Linked DNA regions of Symmachiella macrocystis. The protein of the gene in region 1 binds, or shares a complex with, the protein of each later gene. Links are inferred from orthologs where the notes say so. Each region holds a gene or a part of one and is shown on either strand. Other genes may lie near its edges. The genes, in order: CA54_RS18320 and CA54_RS21870.

Evidence for each region.
Region 2: the proteins of CA54_RS18320 (region 1) and CA54_RS21870 are in contact, whole or in part, in a crystal structure (PDB 5UE9), measured with the Lactococcus lactis proteins. The link is inferred for Symmachiella macrocystis from one-to-one orthologs. Residues at the interface, in WP_023189152.1 of Lactococcus lactis: Leu4, Gln5, Ala47, Ser48, Met49, Leu50, Leu51, Arg52, Arg53, Met95, Leu98, Arg223, Met224, Ala225, Cys226, Ile228, Gly229, Ala230, Cys231, Tyr232, Ala233, Val235, Glu236, His237, Asn243, His244, Ala245, Lys247, Glu250; in WP_025017116.1 of Lactococcus lactis: Gly25, Phe27, Phe29, Glu32, Tyr33, Lys35, Tyr36, Lys48, Phe56, Thr60, Pro61, Arg62, Val63, Ala64, Glu65, Thr66, Ala67, Ser68, Gly69, Met70, Ile74, Gln77, Pro223, Glu251, Phe274, Ala275, Pro277, Phe278.

The regions. Positions count from the first base shown.
Region 1 is NZ_SJPP01000002.1:53,925-61,127, forward strand. The notes cover bases 4,210-7,203. They hold CA54_RS18320 (dihydroorotate dehydrogenase electron transfer subunit), read right to left. Parts: upstream 6,152-7,203; coding sequence 5,267-6,151; downstream 4,210-5,266. Other genes in these bases: CA54_RS18315 (C45 family autoproteolytic acyltransferase/hydolase), read left to right, coding at 4,210-5,191; CA54_RS18325 (pseudouridine synthase), read right to left, coding at 6,148-7,128. Outside these bases: CA54_RS18295 (ATP-binding protein), read right to left, coding at 321-770; CA54_RS18300 (STAS domain-containing protein), read right to left, coding at 911-1,267; CA54_RS18305 (dimethylarginine dimethylaminohydrolase family protein), read right to left, coding at 1,618-2,460; CA54_RS18310 (sialidase family protein), read left to right, coding at 2,748-3,905; more of CA54_RS18315, read left to right, coding at 4,079-4,209.
Region 2 is NZ_SJPP01000002.1:976,339-993,374, forward strand. What follows is about bases 14,155-16,942. They hold CA54_RS21870 (dihydroorotate dehydrogenase), read left to right. Parts: upstream 14,155-14,983; coding sequence 14,984-15,901; downstream 15,902-16,942. Other genes in these bases: CA54_RS21865 (hypothetical protein), read left to right, coding at 14,443-14,661; trpS (tryptophan--tRNA ligase), read left to right, coding at 15,997-16,942. In the rest of the region: CA54_RS21810 (DUF1501 domain-containing protein), read left to right, coding at 1-693; CA54_RS21815 (PVC-type heme-binding CxxCH protein), read left to right, coding at 810-4,154; CA54_RS21820 (CBS domain-containing protein), read left to right, coding at 5,328-5,837; CA54_RS21825 (hypothetical protein), read left to right, coding at 6,180-6,386; CA54_RS21830 (transposase), read left to right, coding at 6,779-7,453; CA54_RS21835 (PGPGW domain-containing protein), read right to left, coding at 7,868-8,293; CA54_RS21840 (molybdopterin biosynthesis protein), read right to left, coding at 8,720-10,681; CA54_RS21845 (molybdopterin molybdotransferase MoeA), read right to left, coding at 10,702-11,955; mobA (molybdenum cofactor guanylyltransferase), read right to left, coding at 11,952-12,584; CA54_RS21855 (YkgJ family cysteine cluster protein), read left to right, coding at 12,790-13,125; CA54_RS21860 (HU family DNA-binding protein), read left to right, coding at 13,690-14,151; more of trpS, read left to right, coding at 16,943-16,971; CA54_RS21880 (hypothetical protein), read left to right, coding at 17,015-17,036.

The DNA.
Region 1 (7,203 bases):
AGTGGGGAGCAAAAGTTCGCTCCCCGAATATTAGCTCCCCGACTAGGACTTGAACCTAGAACCTAGCGGTTAACAGCCGCTCGCTCTACCGATTGAGCTATCGGGGAGTATCTGGCAACGTGGTGTGTTGCCGAGACTTGATTTAGATCATACTGGTAGTGAATCTTATCGCGGGAATCAAGTGTGGTGCGAGTGATTTTGTGGGATTTCACTCGAATCTGCCCGTTCGATGTCCGAGTGGGGGATTTTAGACGCTTGGTGGCTCAAACGAATCAGCCTGCTTTGCTGTGTCCCGCCGTGTTGGACGATTGTGTTGCAGCTTAGGCTGGGTCTCCCGCCGCTGCTTCGCGCGCTTTTTCTAGGATGACACAATTGCCTTGCTCGTTGTATTCAATCTTACTCATAAACGCCTGCATCAGCATGATACCACGGCCGCTGGGGCGTTCTAGGTTTTCGTCTGCTGTTGGATCAGGGACGTCGTTCACCTGAAAACCCGGCCCTTCGTCTTCGATTTCCACGCGGAGCATCGTCGAGTCGACCCATCCTTCGACGCGGACCTGTTTTGAGAGATCCGAGCGATTGCCATGTTTGATGGCGTTGACCAATGCCTCTTCCAACGCCAATCGGACGCCAAAGATGTCACGTTCAGAGAATCCGCGCTCCTGCAACTTCTGGATGATGGTTTCTTGAACCTTCAATCCAGCGGCAGTCTCGCTGGGAATATTGAACAAAAATTCTTCGGCGCGCGACATGTCGTTTGTGGAGGACATGGTCTAGGAGATGCTCAGGTGAAATTGCCGACATCGGCACAGTCGCGACAGTGTAACAGGATGCTTAAGATGGGGTCAAACGCAGTTTTTCCCAGGAAGCAGCCCCCGGTGAGAATGGGAAACAGGCATGCTAGCTGCCGTTATAATCCCGCTAACGCGTCATCCTGCGTATCGCGAATATCAAACAGTTTGTTGAGACGCGTAATCTCGAAGACTTCCAGGATTTCCGGTCGAATGCAGCAAAGTCGCAAATGGCCGCGAGCTGCTTTGACCTTCTTGTCCAAGGTAATCAACTTCCCCAAGGCAGCACTGGAGAGGTATTCGACGTTGGTGAAGTCGAGCACGATGCGTGATCGCCCGTCATCGTCGACGAGATTGAACAATTGATCGCCGATCACCTGGATATTGGCCTCGTCGAGAATCTTCTTGTCAGTGAAGCTCGCGACGGTGACCTCACCGATTTCTTCGACGACGATTCTACGTTGTCCAGTTGCCATCTGCATCATTCCTCATGAATTCATTAAAAACGCCCGGAGAACGCCATTTTGGCTGCAACGGAAAGTATCACACAACTTCGCCCCCGATACCTCCGAGGCAACACAAATCTTCAGTCCCAACTACAAAACATAAGCGCCCCGATTCACGAAAACCGAGCCCGTGGGGCGTCTTGCAAAAGGAACCGGTCGTTCAGTTCTACTCGATCATCCCGGTTCTCGATTCACCTGTCAAGCGTTTTTCGCATTCCACCTCAATTCCCTCGTCGAAATCTGCGCGTCGTAACGACTGGAGAATTCTCGCTTTTCCTCATGCCCCACTAAAATGCACCGCTACCAGGGCCAGCTGCTTTTTACTCGTTCACACCAGGCCAAATCGCTGCGTCTTCGCCATCCAGGCGGAGGGTGAGGCACTTGGCGCTGCCTCCGGCCTTGATGAACTCCCCCAATTCTGTGTGATGAGGCTCATAACCCCGGTCCTGTAAATCGCGTTCGAGTTCCGGGCAACCGGTATTCAAAACCACCTTTCGACCGATGACCACGGCATTGCACGCAAATCGTGCCGCTTCGGACTCGCTGACCGGAATCAAGTTTTCGACATGCGCCGAAATTGCCGCCTGGGCGTAATCATCAAATGCCGGTGGATAATAGATGGCCTCGTTGGCGCTGAGCGGACAAAAACAGGTATCGAGGTGATAATAGTGCTCGTCCAGCAATTGTAGCGGAATCACACGGCACCCAATCTGGCCCGCTAACCATTGCATCGCCCCTGCATCGCTCCGAATGAGATATCCGGCAAATAACGTTTGGCCACAAAACAGTGCGTCGCCGGCTCCTTCAAAAGACCACGCTCCGGTCATCGGAACCGTCTCGAAGCCGACGGATTGAAACCAAGCCTCGTCCAACGGTGTTTCCCCTTGCCGCGCCTCATGGCGAAATTGCGAGAGGTAAACGGTATTGTTCCAGACCAATCCCGCATTGGCCGTGAAGACCAAATCGGGCAAGCCCTGCGCGGGGGGCATTAGTCGGATTTCGGCGCCCACTTCTTCCAACAGGTCGCGCAACGCATGCCATTGTTGCTGTGCTAGCTTGGAATCACTGGCACGACTGCGGCTCATCCAAGGATTGATCTCGTACTCGATCCCGTAGAAGTCCGGCGGGCACATCAAAATGGTTGGGGCTGAGAATTGGCTCACGAAGAATCCGTTCCTGAGAAAATGAGGAATGCCAGTAGAGTACATCCTAAGTCGTCCAGCGGAATTGAATCATGTCTACCGGGTGTTGTGCAAGAGGGAGTGCACAGATGGCAGATCGCCGCACTCCTAGCTAGCGGCCCGCGTGCTCAGCCCTGTCGACATCAAGCCGTGAGCACACGCCGAGCGATGGACGCCAGTTGTGCTGCGTGTCATAATCACAATCATGCGACAGGATGCAGCCCGGTCGACAAATCAGAAGAAACTCTTTGCGTTAGGAATACAAAAATATGCGTAGCGATTGGATCAAGCACTTCTTTCTTGTTGCGGCTATCCCGTTGTTGACAGCTTCAGTTTTCGCTGAAGACCCAGACTTCACAGCGCCGGCCGAATATGTCGGTCCCCCGAAACCGCTACATGCTGCTACCAACCGGGCATTTCAAGGCATTCCCAGCATGGCTGTCACCCCCGGTGGTCGCTTATGGGCAACGTGGTATGCAAGTAAGACGCCGGGTGAAGATGCGAATAACTACGTTGTGCTGAGCACGAGTGGCGATCAGGGTGCGACCTGGCAGGAAGTCTTGGTAGTTGATCCCGATGAAGAAGGTCCCCTGCGCACATTTGATCCCGAATTGTGGATGGCTCCCGACGGCAAACTGCGGCTTGTCTGGGCACAGTCGATCGGTCACGACGGCACGGTCGCTGGGGTGTGGTTTCTGGAAACCGATGAACCGGAATCCGCCCAACCCACGTGGGAAAAGCCCGTCCGCGTGACCGATGGCGTCATGATGTGCAAACCAACCGTGTTGACATCGGGCGATTGGGCCTTACCCGCTTCGACATGGCGAAAAACCGACAACAGCGCAAAGATGGTGGTCTCCGATGACCAAGGAAAAACGTGGTCCATTCGCGGTGGGTGTAACGTCCCGCCCAAAGTTCGTGCATTTGACGAACATATGTTTGTCGAGCGGACTGATGGATCGCTTTGGTTGCTGGTCCGGACCCGATACGGTATCGGTGAAAGCGTCTCAACCGATGGCGGCGCAACTTGGCCCGAATTAACCCCCTCAGCCATCGCCCATCCCAGTGCACGGTTTTTTATCTCGCGGCTGAATTCCGGGAACTTGTTGTTGGTCAAACATGGACCGATCGACCAACCCACTGGCCGCTCCCACTTGACGGCCTTTCTCTCGACCGACGACGGTAAGAGTTGGAGCAATGGCTTTCTCCTCGACGAGCGGGCGGGTGTCTCCTACCCGGATGGCCAACAAACTCCCGATGGCCTGATCCGCATCATTTACGACTACAGCCGCACCGGCGACCGGAATATTCTGATGGCCACCTTCCGCGAAGAAGACGTTGCCGCGGGGAAACCCGTTTCTAAAGACGTAAAATTACGGCAAGTGGTTAGCAAAGCTTCCGGCGGCATGAAAAAAGCGAAGCCGTAACGAAAATGCAGGCTCTCCTGCAGGGTAGGGGAGCCCGACCCATTTTTTGCCACGAAAACCCCACATATTGCCCCAGCGTGTTATAATCGGCGGAGGTTCAATACCAGGGTATTTTCACTCACGCTTTCTCGGAGCACTTTCCCTCATACGTAAATTCAAGGGACTTGAGGCTTATGAATAGTCGTTACATTGCAGTCGCACTCGTCACCATTTCTAGTCTGGCCCTCACGGCAGCCGCCCAAGCTGATGGGAAACTGACCTCCGTCGGCCGCGGCAAGGACAAAATCCCGCTGCTGGTTGTGAAAGGCACGCCGTATGAAATGGGGCGACAGCAAGGCGAATTGATCAAGCCGCAAGCCACAGAATTCATCTCTCACATCCTCAAGAGCATTCAAGCTGCCGACTCAGAGCGCTTTACTGACCGCGCACTGGACGAAGCCTGGGCCGCCAGTGCCAAACACACCGACCCACGGTTTCAAGAAGAACTCAAAGGGCTGGCCGCAGGAAGCGGACTCTCGTTGAAACTCCTGCAACGGGCGCACGCGATTCCGATGATCGCCGATTACTCCTGCAGCAGCATTTCCGCCTGGGGCAAAGCGACCAAGGACGGACACCTGTACCAGACACGCAACCTGGACTGGGAAATGGGGCTGCGTGCCCAAGAATTCCCGCTGATCGTCGTCTACATTCCCGACGAGGGGATTCCGCACGTCAACATCACGTTCGCCGGTTGCATCGGTTCCAACACGGGCATGAATGCCGCTGGAATCGTACTCTCAGAAATGGGCGACTCACCTTCCAGCGACTATCCCTTCGACTTCAATGGCGTCCATTTCACAACGCTGTTTCGCAATGTGCTGTACGACGCGAACGGACTGGATGAGGCGGTCGATATTTTCAAGAACGCCAAACGCACCAAGAAATACCACTACGTTGTCGGCGACGGAAAAAATGGTCGCGCAGTGAAAATGTTGGCCCACGCTCCGAATCTGGTCATTTGGGAAGACAACGATGCCACAGATGAATTGGCGCCGCAGGTTCTCAAGGACATCGTCTATCAAGACGAAGGCCGCGGCGCATTCCAGCCGTTGAAAAAAGCGTACGGAAAAATCGGCTCACAAGAGATGATTGATCTGGCCTGCAAGATTCCGATCAAAGGGGCCAACGTCCTCGACGTGGTCTACGATGCCACCGCCTTGGAGTTCTGGGTGGCCTACGCCGAAAAAGACGAAAACGCCTACGAACGGCCATTCGTGCACGTCAAACTCAAAGACTATTTGGATTGAGGCGTCTTTCAGATTTGAAATCTGCGAGCAAAGCGGATCGCGCGGCGGTCCGTTTTTTTAACGGCGGATCCGCATTTAAAACATGATGCGGTCGGCCGGGAAGACCGGGCCTTCGACGCAGGTGCGGCGGTAGTCCCATTCGCCGTCATCCATTCGCACGCGCGTTACGCAACTAAAACAGGCTCCGAAACCGCACGCCATGGGCGATTCGAGTGAAACGTATCCCGGCACACCGGCAGCGGCGAGGATTTCACTGACCGCATGCATCATCGGCTCTGGGCCGCAGCAATACACTACCGTTGGCGGATCCTCCCCGGCCAAGGCTTGACTCAAAAGTTCGGTCACCAAACCGTGATGTCCTTGCGACCCATCGTCGGTCGCCACCCGCACCTCGATGCCGGCCCGTTGGAAATCCTCAAGACCGGCTAGGTATTCAGCTGAACGCGCGCCGTAACACAGCGTAACGGCCGACGGCAATTGTTCTGGTTGCCGTAGCGGTTGGCCGTAGGTTTTTTGACCCAATGCTTCTTGCCCGACGGCCAAAAACGGTGTCTGGCCGATTCCGCCGGCAACCATCATCAACCGCCCCTCTGAGGGCAGCGGAAATCCATTGCCCAGCGGCCCCCAGACTTGCAGTTGTTCGCCCGCGGTCCATCCGCTCATCAGCGACGTCATTTTGCCGATGACCGCATACACCACATCGATCCCCGCCGGACGACCGGCAGCGTCGAGATACGTGTCATACACCGCAAACGGTCGCCCCAATAACGGGTCGCTGGTTTGCAGTGCGCGGATCATTAAAAATTGGCCCGGAAAAATCTGCGACGCCAATTCCGGAGCGGCAATGCGCACCAAATACGTGTCGCGGGCCAATTCCCGTTGCTCGACGACCGTCGCCGTTTCTTGGACGGCGGTCGGCACCATACCGGGTAGCAGATTGTCAGGCGCTTGTTCGATCATCGGCGTCGACTTTTCGTAGCCTTTTGTTGAGGACGTTTTTTCGCAGCTGGGGCGGCTTTCCCTTTCACGGGGGAGGAGCGCTTCCCTTTTGCCGGAGCTGCGCTTTTGCTCTTTGCTGGAGCAGTCCGTTTGCCCTTCGCTGGGGCGGCATGTTTGCGAGGCGGCCGACCGCTGCGGGTCTCACGTTTTGTTTCCAGCAAAGCTTCGAGTTGTTTGACCTCGTGCGGCGTCAGCGTTCGGTGTTCACCCAAATTGACTTTGCCGAGTTTGATCGGGCCAAACTGGATCCGCCGTAATTTCATCACCTTGTGCCCCAACCGCGCCAACAACCGGCGAATTTCCCGATTGCGGCCTTGGTTGAGCGTCAATTGTAACACCGCCGTCTTGCCCTTAACCCGCACGCGTCGTGCCCGGTCTACGCGAAAATATCCTTCGGAGAACCGCAGGCCTTCCCGCATTTGCCGCAAAATATCGGGCGTCGGGATTCCAGCGACTTGAACCTCATAAACACGAGAGACACGATACCGTGGATGCGCCAGGCGATTTGCGAATTCGCCGTCGTTGGTCACCAAGATCAGCCCTTCGCTGTTTTCGTCCAAACGGCCAACCGTAAACAGACGTTGCTTCGCTTTGGGGAACAAATCGATGACCCGCCGCCGTCCCGCCGGGTCGCTATGCGTGCACAAAAACCCAGTCGGTTTGTTCAGCACATAGTAGACCTTTTTCTCGACACTCACGGTTTCGCCGTCGAGTTGAATCTTCTGCTTGGCTGGGTCAACCCGCTGGCCCAATTCGACCACGGTTTTCCCGTCCACGGTCACCCGGCCGCTTTGAATAAACTCCTCACAATGCCGCCGCGACCCAAATCCAGCCGAGGCCAACACCTTCTGCAGTCGCACCTGTGAGTCGTCGCCTTGCGGCGTTTTCAACGTGGGAGTCGTCCGTTGGGTCCGAGTTTTACGCCGAGGAGAGGCCATTTCACCGCCTTAATACATGTCCGCCCCACAAAACCGAGAGGCCCGTGCACAGGTTTACACGCCCAGCGAAGCATT
Region 2 (17,036 bases), 930 kb from region 1 along the record:
CGCCGCGATCTGTTCCGACGCTTGGACGACACGGTCGGGAAAACCGTCAACGACCGCGGTGTGATCGGCATGAACGACTTCCAACAAAAGGCGTTTGACCTGCTGTCCTCGAAGGCAACACAAGCCGCCTTTCAAATCGCCGACGAACCCGCCGCGGTCCGCGACTCCTACGGACGCAACATCTACGGACAAAGCGTCTTGCTCGCGCGACGTCTGCTCGAAGCTGGAACGCGGATGGTCACCCTCTCCTGGGCGCCCGATGCCAATGCCACCTGGGACACGCACGGCAACAACTTCGGCAAACTAAAAAACACGCTGCTGCCCCAATTCGACGCCGCCTATGCCAGCCTGTTGGACGACCTCAAACAACGCGGCATGTTAGACCGAACCATCGTAGCCGTCTTGGGCGATTTCGGTCGTTCTCCCAAGGTCAACGCAAATGCCGGCCGCGACCATTGGAACTATTGCTATTCCGTACTCATGGCCGGTGGCGGATTCCGCCGCGGTTATGTGCATGGCGCCAGCGACGCGACCGGTGCGTTTCCCTCCCGCGCGCCGCTCATTCCCGGCGACATCATTGCCACGATCTATCGACTGCTGGGCGTGCAACACAATCGCATGATTTACGACCTGCTCGGCCGCCCGCATCGCCTCGTCCCGTCCGGCAACGTGACCAACGAACTGATCACGTAATGCCTCCCGGTGCGCTAGATGCCAGGCCCCTCAAAAATCCAGGGGCGAATGCTATTTTCGTCTATTCACCGATCTGAATCCCTATCAACAACACGAATTATTCTTGCGTATCCATCATGCATCACTTTTCCCGTCTGATACTCGCTGTTCTGCTTGTTACGGCAAACTCTTACTTCCTCACCGCAGCCGAGCCAAGCACCGGTGAGATTTATGATCCGCCCGTAGCCAAAGCGTCCAACGCAGGGGCCGCGGCGATTGAGGGCATGGAGATCCCCGCAGGATTCCGCGTCGAACTATTCGCCGCTGAACCACTGTTGGCCAATCCGGTCGCGTTTTGCATCGACGAACAGGGACGATTTTTCGTCGCCGAAACCTTCCGGCATCACGCCGGCGTGACCGACACGCGTGGACACATGTATTGGCTCGACGACGACCTCGCCTGCCGCACCGTCGCGGATCGCGTGGCGATGTATAAAAAACATTTCTCCCCCGAGGTCTTCGACAGCTACGGCCTAGAACATGACCGCGTGCGGATGATCGTCGATAGCGATGGCGACGGACGTGCCGACAAAGCCACGGTCTTTGCCGACGGATTCAACGACCGCGCCGTAGGCATCGGCGCCGGTGTCCTCGCCCGCGACGGCAAACTTTGGTACGCCTGTCTGCCCGACCTGTGGCAATTGGAGGACACCGACGGCGATGGCCGCGCGGATGTCCGGGAATCACTGCACACCGGATACGGCATTCACGTTGGATTTTTAGGGCACGACCTGCACGGATTACGCTTCGGTCCCGATGGTCGATTGTACTTCAGTATCGGCGACCGCGGCATCAACATTCAGACCGAGGGGCGGCATCTGTTTTATCCCGACACCGGCACAGTCCTCCGTTGTGAGCCGGACGGTTCAAACTTAGAGGTCTTCGCCAGCGGCCTGCGCAATCCGCAAGAATTGGCATTCGATGATTTTGGAAACCTGTTCACGGTCGATAACAATTCCGACTCCGGCGATAAAGCGCGGCTGGTCTATATCGTCGAAGGGGGCGACAGCGGTTGGCGGATTGGATTTCAATTCATCACCTCCCCCACGTCGCGCGGACCCTGGAACGCGGAAAAACTGTGGCACCCAAAATTCGACGGACAAGCCGCCTACCATCTGCCACCACTGGTGAATCTGGCCGATGGACCATCCGGACTGACCTATTATCCCGGCACAGGTCTGCCGCAGCGATATAACGGCCACTTCTTCCTCTCCGACTTTCGTGGTTCAACAGCCATCAGCGGAGTGCGTTCATTCGCAGTCGAACCGGACGGAGCGTCCTACAAAATCGCCGACGAACACAAGTTCCTCTGGCAACTATTAACGTCCGATGTCGAATTCGGCGACGACGGAAATCTGTATCTGCTCAACTGGGTCAATGGCTGGGAAAAAACCGGCAAAGGCCGCATCTATAAAGTCTTCGACCCCAAAACCCGCGCCGAGCCGATCGTGGCGGAGGTCCTCGCCCTCACCCGCGCCGGCATGTCGTCGCGATCCAATGAAGAGTTACAAACGCTGCTCGGCCATCCCAATCAGCGAATTCGCCAAGCCGCACAATTCGAGTTGGCAGCGCGTCCCGCCGCAGAAGCAGTTTCCGTTTTCACCACTGTCGCACAAAACCCCGCCAAACGCCTCGCGCGGCTGCACGCGATTTGGGGACTCGGCCAGATCCTCCGCGTCAAACACCTCAAGCCGGCGTTCGCGACCTTGGTCGCGCTGCTGAGCGACGACGATGCGGAAGTCCGCGCCCAGGCGGCAAAGACGATTGGTGACACCAAAGACAACACCTCCGCCCGCAGCGCATTGATCACCTTACTGAGCGATCCCGCCCCGCGCCCTCGTTTCTTCGCAGCGCTGGCACTGGGAAAAATGTCTGGTGAAAACAAGACGATCCAACCGCTGCTAGAAATGTTGCGCGCCAACAACAACCAAGATCGCTATCTGCGGCACGCCGGTGTGGTCGGCTTGGCAGCCCTTGAGGAAGCGGATTTATTGAAACATGCCGATGACAATTCCGCAGCGGCACGGATGGGAATTCTCTTAGCGCTGCGGCGGTTGGAAAGCCCGGCGATTGCCACTTTTCTAAATGATGCCGACCCTCTACTGGTCGTCGAAGCAGCTCGCGCCATCAACGACGTGCCCATCAATCCCGCCTTCCCGGAATTGGCCGCTGTAGCGGGATCGCAGCGCCCCGAATTCCTGACCGACGAGGCACTGCAAAAGCGGATTATCAATGCGAATTTCCGATTAGGCGAGCTGTCGAACGCCAAAGCGCTTTCCGGCATCGCTTTGAACGAATCGCTGCCCGATGTGATCCGCACCGAAGCCCTCTTGGCACTGGCCGATTGGCAATCTCCCAACGGCAAAGATCGCGTCACTGGCTTATGGCGGCCATTGCCTGCACGGGCTATCCAAGACCTAGCAGCCACGATCGACACGGACCTCAGCGCGCTACTGCAAAGCAATGCCTCCCCAAACGTCAAAGTCGCAGCGGTGAACGTGCTGAGCAAATTTGGCGGCCCGACATGGGGGCCGCAACTCCTGGCACTCGTCAGCGATTCCGCACAGCTGGCAAAGTTGCGTGCCGAATGTCTACGGGCGTTGGCAGCCATCGATGCCCAGGAACTCCCCGGCGCCGTCGCCTTGGCCATTGAGGACAAAGACGCAAACGTGCGTAACACCGGCCGCGAACTATTGGCCAAAACCGCCCCCGACCGAGCCGTCCCGCTACTCGCCGAGACCGTCACAAACGGCTCACTACGGGAACAACAGACCGCCTTGGAAACGCTCGGCCACATCAAATCCGCCGCCGCCGATGATCTGTTGCTGAACTTACTCGCCGAGGTAGCGGCCGACAGTATCGCCGAGAACATCCGCTTAGACGTCCGACAAGCAGCCGGCCAACGTCAGCGCGCGGACGTAGTGGCCGCAGTGCAACAACACAACGCAGCACTCGGCAACGAGGATCCGGTTGCGTTGCATCGCGACGCACTCACCGGTGGTGATGCGGGGCGAGGTAAAAAAATCTTCTTCGAACGCACAGCGGTCTCCTGCATGCGTTGCCACAAAATCGGTGGAAAAGGGGGCGACGTCGGTCCCGATTTGTCAGCGATCGGTCAGCAGCAAAAGCGGCAATACATTCTCGAAGCCCTTGTGAATCCCAATACGGCGATTGCCAAAGGCTATGAAACTTCGATTCTGGTCCTAGAGTCGGGCAAGACGCTCGCAGGGATCGTGAAGGAAGAAGACGCCACCCGGCTAAAACTGATGACCTCCGATGGCAAAACCATCACGGTGCCAATTGCTCAAATCGAAGAGCGCGTGAAAGGCAAGTCAGCCATGCCCGAGGATCTGACCAAGCAGCTCACGCCATTCGATCTCCGCGACCTCGTGGAATTTCTCGCGACACAAAAGGACAAATAGACGGCACAGTTTTTTTTGAAAAAAACGCAATCCGGCAACATCTTCTCATTTGCCGCGCCGCCAAACGTGGCCTACGGTTTAGTTAGATAAGTCTGTCAACTCTCTAACTTCACTTCACGTTCTTTACGGGCCATACTTCGAGGCCAGTGTCAGATATGAACGCTCCCTGTCAACAGTGGGTGTTCTGATCGGCCAATACGTTTTGGTCGCTGGTATCACCACTTGGCATCGGCCTCACCCATTGAGGAGAAACTCCGATGAGAGTATTCCGTTCACGTATTCACCAATTGGCGGACTGGCGCAGGCACGGGGTTGTCCATTGCGTACTAGCAACCAGCTTATTCCTCGCAGCCACGTTGTGCAGTCTTTCGCTCGAATACTGGTCAAATCGCACATTCCATCTCGTGGCAACAACATTCAACGGGATGACCTGGGAATCATATCGTAACTTGGCGTTAATCACAGTGTTTTTAGGTTGGGTGTTATCGCGGACCCCGGAACGACAAACGACCCATCGTCGCCCGTTCCGTCCCTAGCGGCGTCTCGTCGCTAGGCCATTGTCGGAATGCAGTTTCTGACGGTGGCCGCTGCTGGTCGGCCGAATTCTGCACCGGTCTAAAAACCGGGAGCCTGCTACGGTCGCCCGCCGGCTATCCTCCGCGCGCGTATAGACTTTCGATAATCTGCACAGATCGACAACTACGGTAGTCAACAGTGGGTGCCACGGGCGGTTCGTCCGCCGATGGCATTGCAACCCTAACATTAGGGTGGCTGGGGGAAGGATGCAGTTCGTCCCCATAGGCTGGACCGGGACGCACTAGCGAACCTCTCCCGCCGCCCGTCGGCGGACACGCCGCTCGTGGCACCCACTCTGACGGTTTTGAAGAAACCGCTCAATGCGTCCGGCAACCTCAGGCAGATCACCAACCATCGCCTGAAGGTCAGCACGGCGACGCCCTCCGGCTGAAATCCCCCAAGCCGGTCTAGTATCCCTGCCTGAGCGTATGGTAGAGTGATTCCAGATTTGCCGTTCACGTGAGGCGGCCCCAGACAAGACTGCTATGAAAGCCTGGCCGCCGTTGTGTAACGGCTACCGGGCTATTTTCGTTTCAGCAAGACCGCGAGCATCACATTCCCCCCGCGATCCGAGAACCGCACTGGAAGGAACACCCCATGACCAAGCCTGCAAACCAGAACATATTGGCACAAGATATTATGCAAACCGATGTCATCACCGTCGCCCCGACGGATAGCTTGCAAGAAACGATGACCATCTTGACCGAAAATCACGTCACCGGATTGCCGGTCATCGACAGCAAAAGTCGCTGCGTCGGCGTTGTGACCGCTGGAGACATTCTCAATTTCGAACAGGAACATGCGGAATTTGCCCAAGAAGCCAATTCCGACATGGCCCGGCATTTCGACCCGGAACGCCAACGCTGGGAAAGCGTGCGAGTCTCCGCCTTCGCATTGGAAGAATTTGCTGAAGTCCCCGTCAGCGAAGTCATGACCCGGGAACTCATTTCAGTGGGTCCCACAGCAACCGCCACCGAAGTCGCGCAATTGATGCTCGACAAAGACATCCACCGTGTATTAGTCCTCGACACGAATCAACGGCTGTTCGGAATCATCGTGGCCTTCGACTTTGTCGGTCTCTGGGCGGACTTCAAATCGCGCGCGTGACAAACATCGTAGTCCCACGGATTGCAAATCTGAATGGCGATCCGTCACTTTCAATAGCTGGAATTCTCCGAGTCATTTGATGTGCTGTTCCTGGCGCGGAGAGTGCGGACTTGCGGCAAACCGTTCGATCCTTCCATCGCTCAAATCCGACACAATCATCATCATCCGGTCGGACTGTCCCACATTGTCCAACAGATTACCGGCAACCAGTCGCCAAGCCCCCATTTTTTCCAGCAAACCCCCGAAATTTGCCCGCCACGCCCCATTTGAGATGCCAAACTAGTTTTGGAAGACCGGCATTCAAGGTGGATTGCCTCATTCGCAAGATGAGGCTCACAACCCGTGTGCGGTCAAACGGTCAAGAAATCACAATTCCTGCACGGATGTTGCGACCTCGATCCCAACCCCGGTGAAACCATGTTCGATTCCCCTGGCAAACTTTTGTTCCTCGTGGCTGTCTGTCTCGTCTTTGTGTTTTTCTTTGGGCAGATATTCAACATCGATGTCTTCGGTTCAGCCATCAAGTACATCAATAAGTGGACGAGCTAACACTCTGCCACAACAACTCAAAGCCCCCAGTTGCCCGTGCCCCCCCCTCCGCTTGGGCACCCGCGCAATCCATATCGGCCTCGCTGCTCTACCGCGCATTTCGCGGATTTGGGGGGAGCAGGCAGTTCCGATTGGCCAAAATTCCGCCGATTCCATCTTAGAACAGCATTTTTGCCAAAAAACCTCTCCTTTTTCCTCCAAACGTCTTAAAAGCGGGGTTGCAACGAATCCCGATTTTTAGTTTTATCCCGACCGGTCTTGAATCCTCGACTGTGTCGTTCAGGATGCAAGAAGCATCGTCCACGTTTTGGACAGGGTGGCAAAAACGGGACATGGAAAAGATGCACACTAGTATCACGGACGATTCGAGTGCTAAACCAGGAGAAACAAGGATGACGGAATTCCAGACGGAACTGGACAACGCCTGGCAAATGTCAGACGAACTGTGGCAACAGATTCACCCGCTGTTGCTGGAAGACTCGCCCCCCAAACGCACCGGACGCAAACGCGCCGATTGGCGGCGGATGATCAATGGCATCGTCTACCGCGTACAAACCGGATGCAAATGGAACAAACTGCCCAAACAGTTTGGTGACGACAGTACCGTGCACCGCTGGTACCAGCGGTGGTGCAAAAGCGGTATGATTCATAAGGTTTGGTCGAAAATCACGACGCATTGCGCCGAGCTAAGCGACCTGACTCCCGAATGGGCTGCGATTGTTTCCGCTCCGCCAGCAATTGCCGGCGTGGTGGGTCAAACAACAACGCCCGCAGCGATTCCCACAGCGACACCGGCAGCCGCCGAAGTCACACCCGAAGTCGCCGCCAGTGCCCCTTACGCACCGACTGTCGCCATCGCCCCGGAAACAGTTTCCGACAGCGAACCCTCGACACCGATTCCGACGCAAATTCCTGCAGCGGCATCGACCCCACAACCGCGTCCGCAGATCGCGGAAGAAACGCGACACGACTATCAACCCCCGGGCCATACGCCCGCCGCGAGTACTCCGGCTCAACCACAACACCAGCCCTACTCGCCAGAAGAATCCGATCGCCGCGCCGCCTAATCGGCCCAGCAATTGGACAAATAAAAAACCAAAATCCCACGCTAGCCCCCTCGGCCTGCGTGGGATTTTTTTATTGTAGGGTGCGTCGCGACGCACCTTTCTATGTAGGACAACAGATTCCCCCAATCAAATCAGCCCCCCAAGTGCCTACGATGGCTTGAGTGAACCAATCTAAAAGAAAAACCTCACGCAAAGCCGCAAAGCTCGCAAAGAGATATGCAATGTCAAAGCAGCTAGCAGCGGTTTAAATAGCTCACGCCCTACCTGCTCAAGCAATTTCCTTTTAAAAAAGTTATCCCCACCACGCAGCCGTCGTTCCTAAATCAGTTTATCCCGGTACCTCCTTGGCGAGCTTGGCGGCTTTGCGAGAGGCTTTTTTAATTCCCCGAAGGCAACAAGTCCCTATTAGAACAATCAATGACGCACACCGTCAGGCAGTTGCAACATCGGACGATCCGCTTTGCGACGGATCCAGCAGATCGGTCGCCAGACAATCGGATTCCGCAGTAAGGCGATCTCCAACCGCCGTTTGCCCGGAAAATTCAACAGGCTCAAACCGATGAACATCGTCAACAGCCCCTGCCCCGGCAAAAAGATCATCGCGATCCCCGCCGCCAACAGTACAACTCCCAGCAAATTCTTCAGGATCAGCAGCATCCAACGGACCGCGGGGTGCTGAGCCCGCCAACTTCCAGCGGCCGGTTGATCGGAAACAAAATAATCCGCCCGCATCCGCGTCACTAACACCGGAATGATGAGCAACGCCCCCACAAACGACACAACGGAAAGCGCGCCCAACCACCACCACAATTGTTCGTGGGCCGCAATCTGTTCCCACATAACCGTTCATCCTCCGTGCTATACACGCGGCACAACATCAACAAACCCCCCTCTCCCCCTGGGAGAGGGCTGGGGTGAGGGTTTTCGCCCAACAGAGGACACCCCATGTCTCACCCAAAGAGCTAAACGCCTTCTGAGTCGTTCCACAAATGGTAAAAAAAACTCACGCAAAGCCGCCAAGTTCGTAAAGAGATCTGCATAGCTCCATGAATTCACAGCCGCCCCTCGTAAGCCCACACGGTCGGTTGAAAACAATTGGTTTGAAGTCTCCCCAAACATGAACCATCCATCACGAACACCTGTTCGTCCCAGCCAAAACCTCTGCGGCTTGGCGGCTTTGCGTGAGGTTTTCTTTTTCAATGCTGTTGTGTGATGTATTGTCCGTCTGTTGTCCTACGTAAAAAGGTGCGACGCGTCCGACATTTGTCACAGCTGAAATCCCAGGGCCCGTAGTTCGTCGCGGACTTCCGCTTCTTGGAGCAGATTACGAAACGCGCGAACGGCGGCGGACTGCGCACGGTCCTCTGGCACGGCGAAATCGTAATGTTCCTCCTGCAGCGGAATGAACGCCAGATCGTACAGACTGGCCACCGTCTCGATCGCCACGCCCCAGTCGGCCGATTCACGGGCGACAGCGGCGGCGACGGCGTTGTGGGACTTCGCTTGAATGCCATACCCGGCCGGCGGCGCCTCGGCATCCGGGTGCACCTTGGCCAGCAGTTGGTCGATCAAAATCCGCGTCCCGCTACCGGTGTTTCGATTGACCATCGCACACGCAGCATCCGCACAGGCAGCGGCAACGGCTTGTTCCGCCGTTTTGTTTTCAAACCGCGCATCGCCCCGGCGATAAACAATCCCCTGCAAGCGGCGGTAGCCTTCGATCAACGTCAGTCCCGGTTTCAAAAACGGACGGTTATACGCACCGGTCGCGGCATCCATCAGATGAATGCCGGCTATATCACATTCCCCGCGGGCCGCTGCCGTCAGTCCCCCCAGGCTGCCGACGTTGAGCACCTTGACCGCAAACCCGCGTTCTTCCATCCGCGACAACAAAAAATCCAAGCCGACACAATGGCTGCCAATGGCGACGAAATCCGCCGGCCGCAATTCGCGGGAAAGAAGTTTCACTTCAACGCGCGTGTCGGCATCCAGGATTTCCGTTTGCGAATCAATCGTGAGAAACCCATCCGCCCCGCTGAACGTCGTGACCGACCCCGAGCCTTTGCCCATTGGATACGCCGCCAAATCGTCGCCGCGGCGCACTAAACTGACAAGCAGATATTCCGTACGGCCCCGTTCAGAGTTCACCCGCAGTGGCAACGTAGCGGTCACCGTCGCCGCTTGGGCATCTTTGCGGGCCGCCAGCGCGCGAATCACGGGGGCGACGAATTCGTGAAACGTGAAAATCGCCGACGTGGGAAATCCCGGCAAAATCACAATCGGTTTGCCGACGGTGACAGCGAGACAGATCGGCTTGCCCGGCTTCAAAGCCACGCCGTGCGCGACAATGCCGGGGTCTGAAAGTTCGCTGACCACGCGGTACGAGAGATCCCCTGCCCCTTTCGACGTTCCACCCGAGAGCACGACAATATCGCAATCAAGCCCCTGTTGGACAGCCGCCCGCAATTTCGTTTCATCGTCGGCAATCACCCCCAGCGGAACCGGTTCGCCGCCCAATTCTTCCACAGCGGCCGACACGATCGCAGCGTTGGAATCGTAAACCGCGCCGGGCGTACTCGGTGCGCCGGGAGGAATGATTTCGCTACCGGTCGAGATCACTGCCACGCGCGGTTTGCGAAACACCTCGACACGGTCCCGCCCAATTGCCGCCAAGACACCGATCTCCCGCGAGGTGAGCAATGCCCCGCGCCGCAAAACCGTTTCTCCCTTGGCAATGTCCGTACCGGCAAACGTAATATGTCCGCCCGCCGCAACAGCGCGGTTGATTTCCAACCTGCGATCCGCAGCATCAGCAACGACATCGGTATGTTCAATCATCACAATCGCATCCGCACCGCGCGGCACAACGGCGCCGGTGGCAATAGGCGTCGCCGTCCCCGGCTGGACCACGATCCCCGCTTGCACGCCGGGCGTGATGACTTCGTCGTTGAGTGAAACGGACCGCGGTGCATCTTCGCTGGCACCGAATGTATCAGCCGCCTGGACCGCGAAACCATCGACGTTCGCCCGATCAAATCCCGGCACATCAACCGTTGCCCGGATCTCATCCGACAAGACACGATTGAGCGATCCGCTGAGTGTCACGGTTTCCGTACCCAACGGTTGCAGCGTCAAATGGGCATGAAATCGCGCACGGGCTTCGTCCCGATCAATCACATCCAAAAACTGCTGCTGCCGTGCGGCCTCATCAAGATTGTGCAAAGACATGTAATCCGCCAAAGGGAAGCTTACGAGATCGAATCATACTGATAATACGTCACCTCACCACCCGGCGCGACGCCTTCACTCGACTCGGGAACAATGACAAAGCCATCCGCCCGCGTGGTGGAGGACAAGATCGAAGCGCCGCCGACAGCCAATGGTTCGACGCGACCATCGACAATGGCCACGCGGACATAATCCATACGGCCGACAGCCGAAACAATTTTACGTCCCACCGGTACGCTTCGACGAGCATACGGCCAGTCGGCACTGCGTCCGCCCAACAACCGGATTGCTCGGCCGGCGAAAAAGTCATACGCACAGAGGCACGAGACCGGATTGCCAGGTAATAAAAACACCAACCGCTTGCCGATTGTTCCCATGCCGGCCGGACTGGAGGGTCGCATGGCAATGCCGTGAATCGCCAATTCGCCTTCGGCCGCTAAAACCATCGGAGCATGATCCTCCGCACCGACACTCGACCCGCCGGTCACCAACACCACATCGGCGCCCGGGGCGATCAGCGCTTCTCGAATCGCCTCTCGCGAATCGGCAAGCGCGGAACAGGATTCCAGCTCGCCGCCATCTCGGGCAATCAGTCCGCCGAGTAGGTGCGAATTAGCATCGAAGATCTGATGCGGCTTACGTTCACTCCCCGGTTGTACGATCTCGTTTCCGGTCGCCAGAATTCTTACCCGCGGTTGTCGAATTATCGGCACAGTCGCGCAGCCCACCGACGCCAATAAACCGACATCCTGCGGACGCAAGCGGCGGCCGGCGGCGGCAATTGTTGTGCCCTGTTTGACATCTTCACCACGGGGAGCGACATGCTTCTGCGGAGCGACGGCGGTGCTGATCTCGACACGATTGTCGTTCTCGCTGGCATACTCCGCTGGCAACACAGCATCGGCGCCGTCGGGAATGGGGGCTCCGGTCATGATCCGCACCGCTTGTCCGGCTTGCACACCGCCCGCGAACGCATGTCCCGGCAACGATTCTCCCACGATGTCAAAGGCAAGCCGGTTATAATCCCCCGCCCCGGTCGTCTCCGCGCCCCGCAATGCATAACCGTCCATCGCCGCACGGTAAAATTCGGGGACGTCGATGGTCGAGACAACATCGGCCGCCAACACCCGACCATGCGCTTCAGCTATCTCCACCTCTTCGCCGGAGAGCGGAATGCACTGTTGATCGATCCACTCCCGGACCTGCGCAACGAGTGCCCGCGCGGAAAAACCGCGCATGCGGACATCGAGATGGGAGGAAGAACCGCCGGTCATTGTTGTTCCATGGCAAAGCCCGCTGCTGCAAGGGCAGCTTGATAGTCTTCAGGGGTATTCGTATTCCTCAGCGAGTCCAACGCGGGGTCCGTGCAGCGCAGGTCCTCGACGTCTATCTCACAAACGTCCGACGATTCCAACAAAAAAAAGGGCCGCAACCGGTGTTCAGCAATCAAGGCACGGACTTTCACCTCGACGCTGCGGCGATAAACGGCCGCTAAGGGGTGATGATATTTTCCGTCGCGGGGAATCGCGATGTCATGGTATTTCAAACGCCCAATGATTTCGACGACGAATTCCGGTTTGAGCAACGGAGCATCACAGGCGGCAGCATAGGCCGCCTCGATCGATGCGGGCAACGCACGCAAACCGGCAGCCAATCCCCCCAACGGACCGAGCGCCGGCTGTTCATCGCGGGCAATGATCACCTCCGCAGGCAATTCAGGAAGCTCCTGCCCCTGAGCCGCAACAACGACAACCGGCGAGACAACCGTCGACAGCACGCGCACGACACGTTGTAACAACACCTCCGGCCCAAAGGGCAACCACGCCTTGGATTGCCCCATTCGGCGGCTTTCGCCCCCACAGAGAACGATTCCAGCAACATTTTCGGTCGTTTCAGCTTCCACGCGTTCTCTTTTCACTTTCGGCAACGACAGCTGGCGGTTACCCTGACACGGGCGGTCACTCCGCCTGCGCTCATTTCAGCAGTCTATCCCGTATTCTTTCAAATAGCATTATGGCCGGTCGGTGATGTCGAAGAAACCCTGGTACAGCGATGGTTTACGATTCGAGTGCACAGGCTGCGGCAATTGCTGCACAGGAGCCCCGGGGGTGGTTTGGGTTTCCGACGAGGAGTTGCACCAAATCGCCGAATTCCTCGACGAGCCGGTCGGTGGGGTTAAGATCGAACACACAAAGCTCTTCGCAGGTCGCCGCACGCTCAAAGATTTTGCCAACGGAGACTGCACGTTTTTCGATCCGGAAAAACGGGGCTGCACAATCTATCCGGTCCGTCCCATCCAATGTCGCACCTGGCCCTTCTGGGAATCGAATCTCGAAAGCGAAGCGGAGTGGGAAGATTTGAAGCGAGAATGTCCCGGCGCTGGGCAAGGGAATTTCTTCAGCCTAGAGCAGATCGAAGCGGAAGCGGCGAAGATTCAGATCTGAATCCACCGGTCGCGCACAGCCGATATCTTTTTAAATCAAGAGGTTGTGTCACGCTACTGCAACGACGATCGAGCCAATGTCGGGCTCAGCCGGCAGGAAAAATGGCGAACTTCTGCCAATTTTATCGGTTTTGTTGATTATGCGTCCACCCCCTGACCGATGATCAAGACAAGGGTGCGTCAATCCTCTCTCAGCGATCCTGGGAGTTTGGTTGACGAACCGTGAAATACGAAGCGAATGACAGGCAACGCGGACCAGAAGAATCACCGTAACCAACTACTGAATAACGAGTTAATCACAACACGCTATTCACGAACGTCGTCGCCAGCAGAACCAAACGGCACAACAACTTTCGGTGCAGTGTTTTCAGTCACAACGTTGTTTCACGTCAAATACAAATACAACTTTTGGGTAAAATTAGCAGCAGATACGGGCCGAAGCGTACGGTCCACAGAGAATCCACTTGACACTAAGTCCGTTTTGGCATTACAGTTGAGACATATTCCTTTGGCTCAATGTGAGGCCGGGACCGTCCGGCGGGCACTCTTTCGGGAGACTTCAGTCGTGACCAAAAAAGAAATCGTCAAAGCCATTTCCGAGGAAATTGGGCTGACACAACTGAAGACGAAAGAGATCGTCCAGAAGACCTTCGATGCCATCGTAGAAACCCTAGTCCGCGACGGGCGGATTGAGTTGCGAAACTTTGGTGTTTTCGAGGTCAAGAAACGGGCTGCGCGTAAAGCACGCAATCCGCGGACCGGCGATAAAGTCTTTGTGCCAGAGAAGTTCGTTGTCACGTTCAAACCGGGCAAGGAAATGGAAGAGAAGGTCCTGCAGTTGGAAGTCGAAGCCGCGCAATCGGCTTTGGCGCAACAACATGGGACACAAGCGGCGGGCGGAGAAACACCTCCCAGTACGAATGCGTCGAATACCGAGTCGGGCAACACAAATTCCCTGCCGGGCCAAACGGCCTATCCCAATTCGGTCGCCTCGGTCAGTTCGCACGATTCGCACAACCCGGGCTAGCAAGCCTACTTACAAACATTCAATTCACAATTACACTTTGGCGGTGAGACGAAAATCCCCCCAGTGATTCACAAAACTGGTTTCATCTCAATTACGCCCGCCAACCGCGTCCCTAATTTGACCCAAAACACGAAGACACTTTCATTGGAACACCCACTGGGCCGTTCCGGCAAATGATCGTAACGAGTCGACTAGTGCGGGAATTATCTCCCGTGTTAGCGAAATGGATTTCAGCCGTGATGCTCCATCTGTAGCAAGCACGGAGGTTTTGTGTCATTCAGGAGGTTTGACATGCGGAAGGCAATTCTTGGTGCGGCTGTGGCCGTACTCTTTGTGGTCAGTGTGGGTTGCGTCACCCCGATTTATTCGTCAAGCCCCGACCGTCGGGCCCGCGAGTTGATCTATACGTCGGAAAACTTGCGTCACATTCCGAACACCTGGGAACGTTTTTGGTTTCTGGACATGCCCGACCACACGACACCCTACCGTACGCACGGTGGTGTGCTCTAAGACACGCAGTAGCAAAACGCCCTGCACACTTGCTGTGTGGGCACAACACGGGGCCCCCATTGAATTCACGGGGCCACACAACCGGGCAGAACCGTTCTGGGATTGCCTGATTGTCCGCGGACAACCATGGATCCAACCGGCATTTCGCGCCACCTGCGCGAAGTGCCGGTTTTTTGTGCGCAGACCGAAATCCTCGTGCCACAGCCATCATTGCCGACCCATTCGTTGGTAGCTACGATGAGCAGACATCCGGCAACGTGGGGTGCCATCTCACTTCGCCCCTGCCCTCAAATAAGCCTGTACCAAAATCATCGAAACTCTCGTGCCTCAACTCAGCGTCCAACTCAACCGCCTTAAATTGGCAAATCCGATTCTCGTGGCTTCCGGCACCTTTGGATATGCCCGCGAAATGGCCGCTTTTGTCGATTTCAAACAATTGGGCGGCATCATTCCCAAAACGCTCACAGCTGCGCCGCGAATCGGCAATCCCCCCCCACGGACGGTCGAAGCCTCATCCGGGCTGCTCAACTCCATCGGCCTGGATAATGATGGGATCGACGCCTTTCTCGCCAAGACGTTGGATTATCTTCTCGGCTTAGAGACCGCCATCATCGTGAACATTGCGGGGCGGAATACCGAAGAATTCGTGCAGATGGCTGCCAAGGTTGGGCAGCACAAGCAGGTTGCCGGCTTGGAGTTGAACATCTCCTGCCCCAACGTCAGCGGCGGCGTCGATTTTGGCACCGATCCCCGACTGGCAGCTGAGGTCGTCTCGCAGGTTCGCAATGCGTGTGACTTGCCGGTCATCGCCAAATTGACTCCCAACGTGACGAGCGTCGTGGAAATCGCTCAGGCTGCCGCCGAGGCGGGTGCCGACGCGGTTTCGTTGGTGAACACCTTTCAAGGCATGGCAATCGATTGGCGGCGTCGCAAACCGATTCTGGGAAATGTCATCGGCGGCCTGAGCGGCCCGGCGATTAAGCCGCTGGCGCTGCGGATCATCTGGCAGGTGGCACAAGCCGTCAATGTTCCCATCATCGGCATCGGTGGAATTCAATCGATCGACGACGTCATGGAATTCCTGATCGCCGGAGCATCGGCGGTTCAAATTGGCACGGCAAATTTCTACAATCCAGGACTAGCGCAGCAATTGGTCACCGAATTGACCGAAATTTTGACCGAGCAAAACTGTCAATCTCTCGGCGACATCGTCGGCACATTGCAGATTCCCGCACGTTAAATAGACCGGCACCTAACCATTCTCTCCCCGCCACCGGCAATGCTGGTCGCCGGATTCAAGCATTCACCACCGCACACGATATCGAGACGTAATTCATGCGAGTTCTTTCTGGAATTCAACCGACCGGCCGATTTCATTGGGGCAACTATTTCGGCGCCATCTCCCAATACATCGCCCTGCAAAACAACGATCAAGCGTTCTACTTCATCGCCGACCTGCATGCGCTGACCACGATTCGCGATGCTGAGTTGTTACAGGAGCATACGCACGATGCAGCGGTGGACCTGCTGGCCTTGGGCCTCGATCCCCAACAGGCGACGCTGTTCCTGCAATCGGACGTGCCTGAAGTCACAGAACTGACGTGGTTGCTGATGACGGTCACGCAAATGAGCCTGCTGGAAAAATGCCACGCCTATAAAGACAAAAAGGCGAAGGGTCTGTCAGCCGACGCAGGCCTGTTCACCTATCCGGTCCTGATGGCCGCCGACATTTTGCTGTACGATAGCGATGTGGTCCCCGTCGGAGCCGATCAAGTTCAGCATATCGAAGTCACGCGCGACATCGCGCAGCGATTCAATGTGACCTACGAGACTGAAGCATTGACGCTGCCCACCGGACACACACTCGACGCCACCGCCAAGGTCCCCGGCACGGATGGCGAAAAGATGTCGAAGAGTTACGGCAACACGATCGAGGTCTTCGAAGCGCCCAAGAAAATGCGCAAAAAAGTCATGTCGATCAAAACCGATTCGAAGACGGTTGAAGAACCTAAAGATCCTGAAACGTGTCCGGTGTTCGCTTTGTACCAGCTCTTTGCCGAGGAAGCCCAACAAACCGAACTGGCCGGGCGGTATCGCGCCGGGGGAATGGGTTACGGTGATGCAAAAAAAGCAGTGTACGAAGCAGCCTTGGCCTACTTTGCCGACGCGCGTGAGCGCCGCGAGGAATTGGAGAAAGACCCCGACACGGTCCGCGATATTCTGCGCGACGGCGCAACCGTGGCGCGGGCCAAGGGACAAGAGGTGCTGGAACGTGTGCGATCTGCTTGTGGGCTCAGCGCGCAAAAATGATTGACCCGCCAGCGACTCCTTGACCTGACAAGGGAGATGGACCATGGACAAGCCTCGCGAGTCGG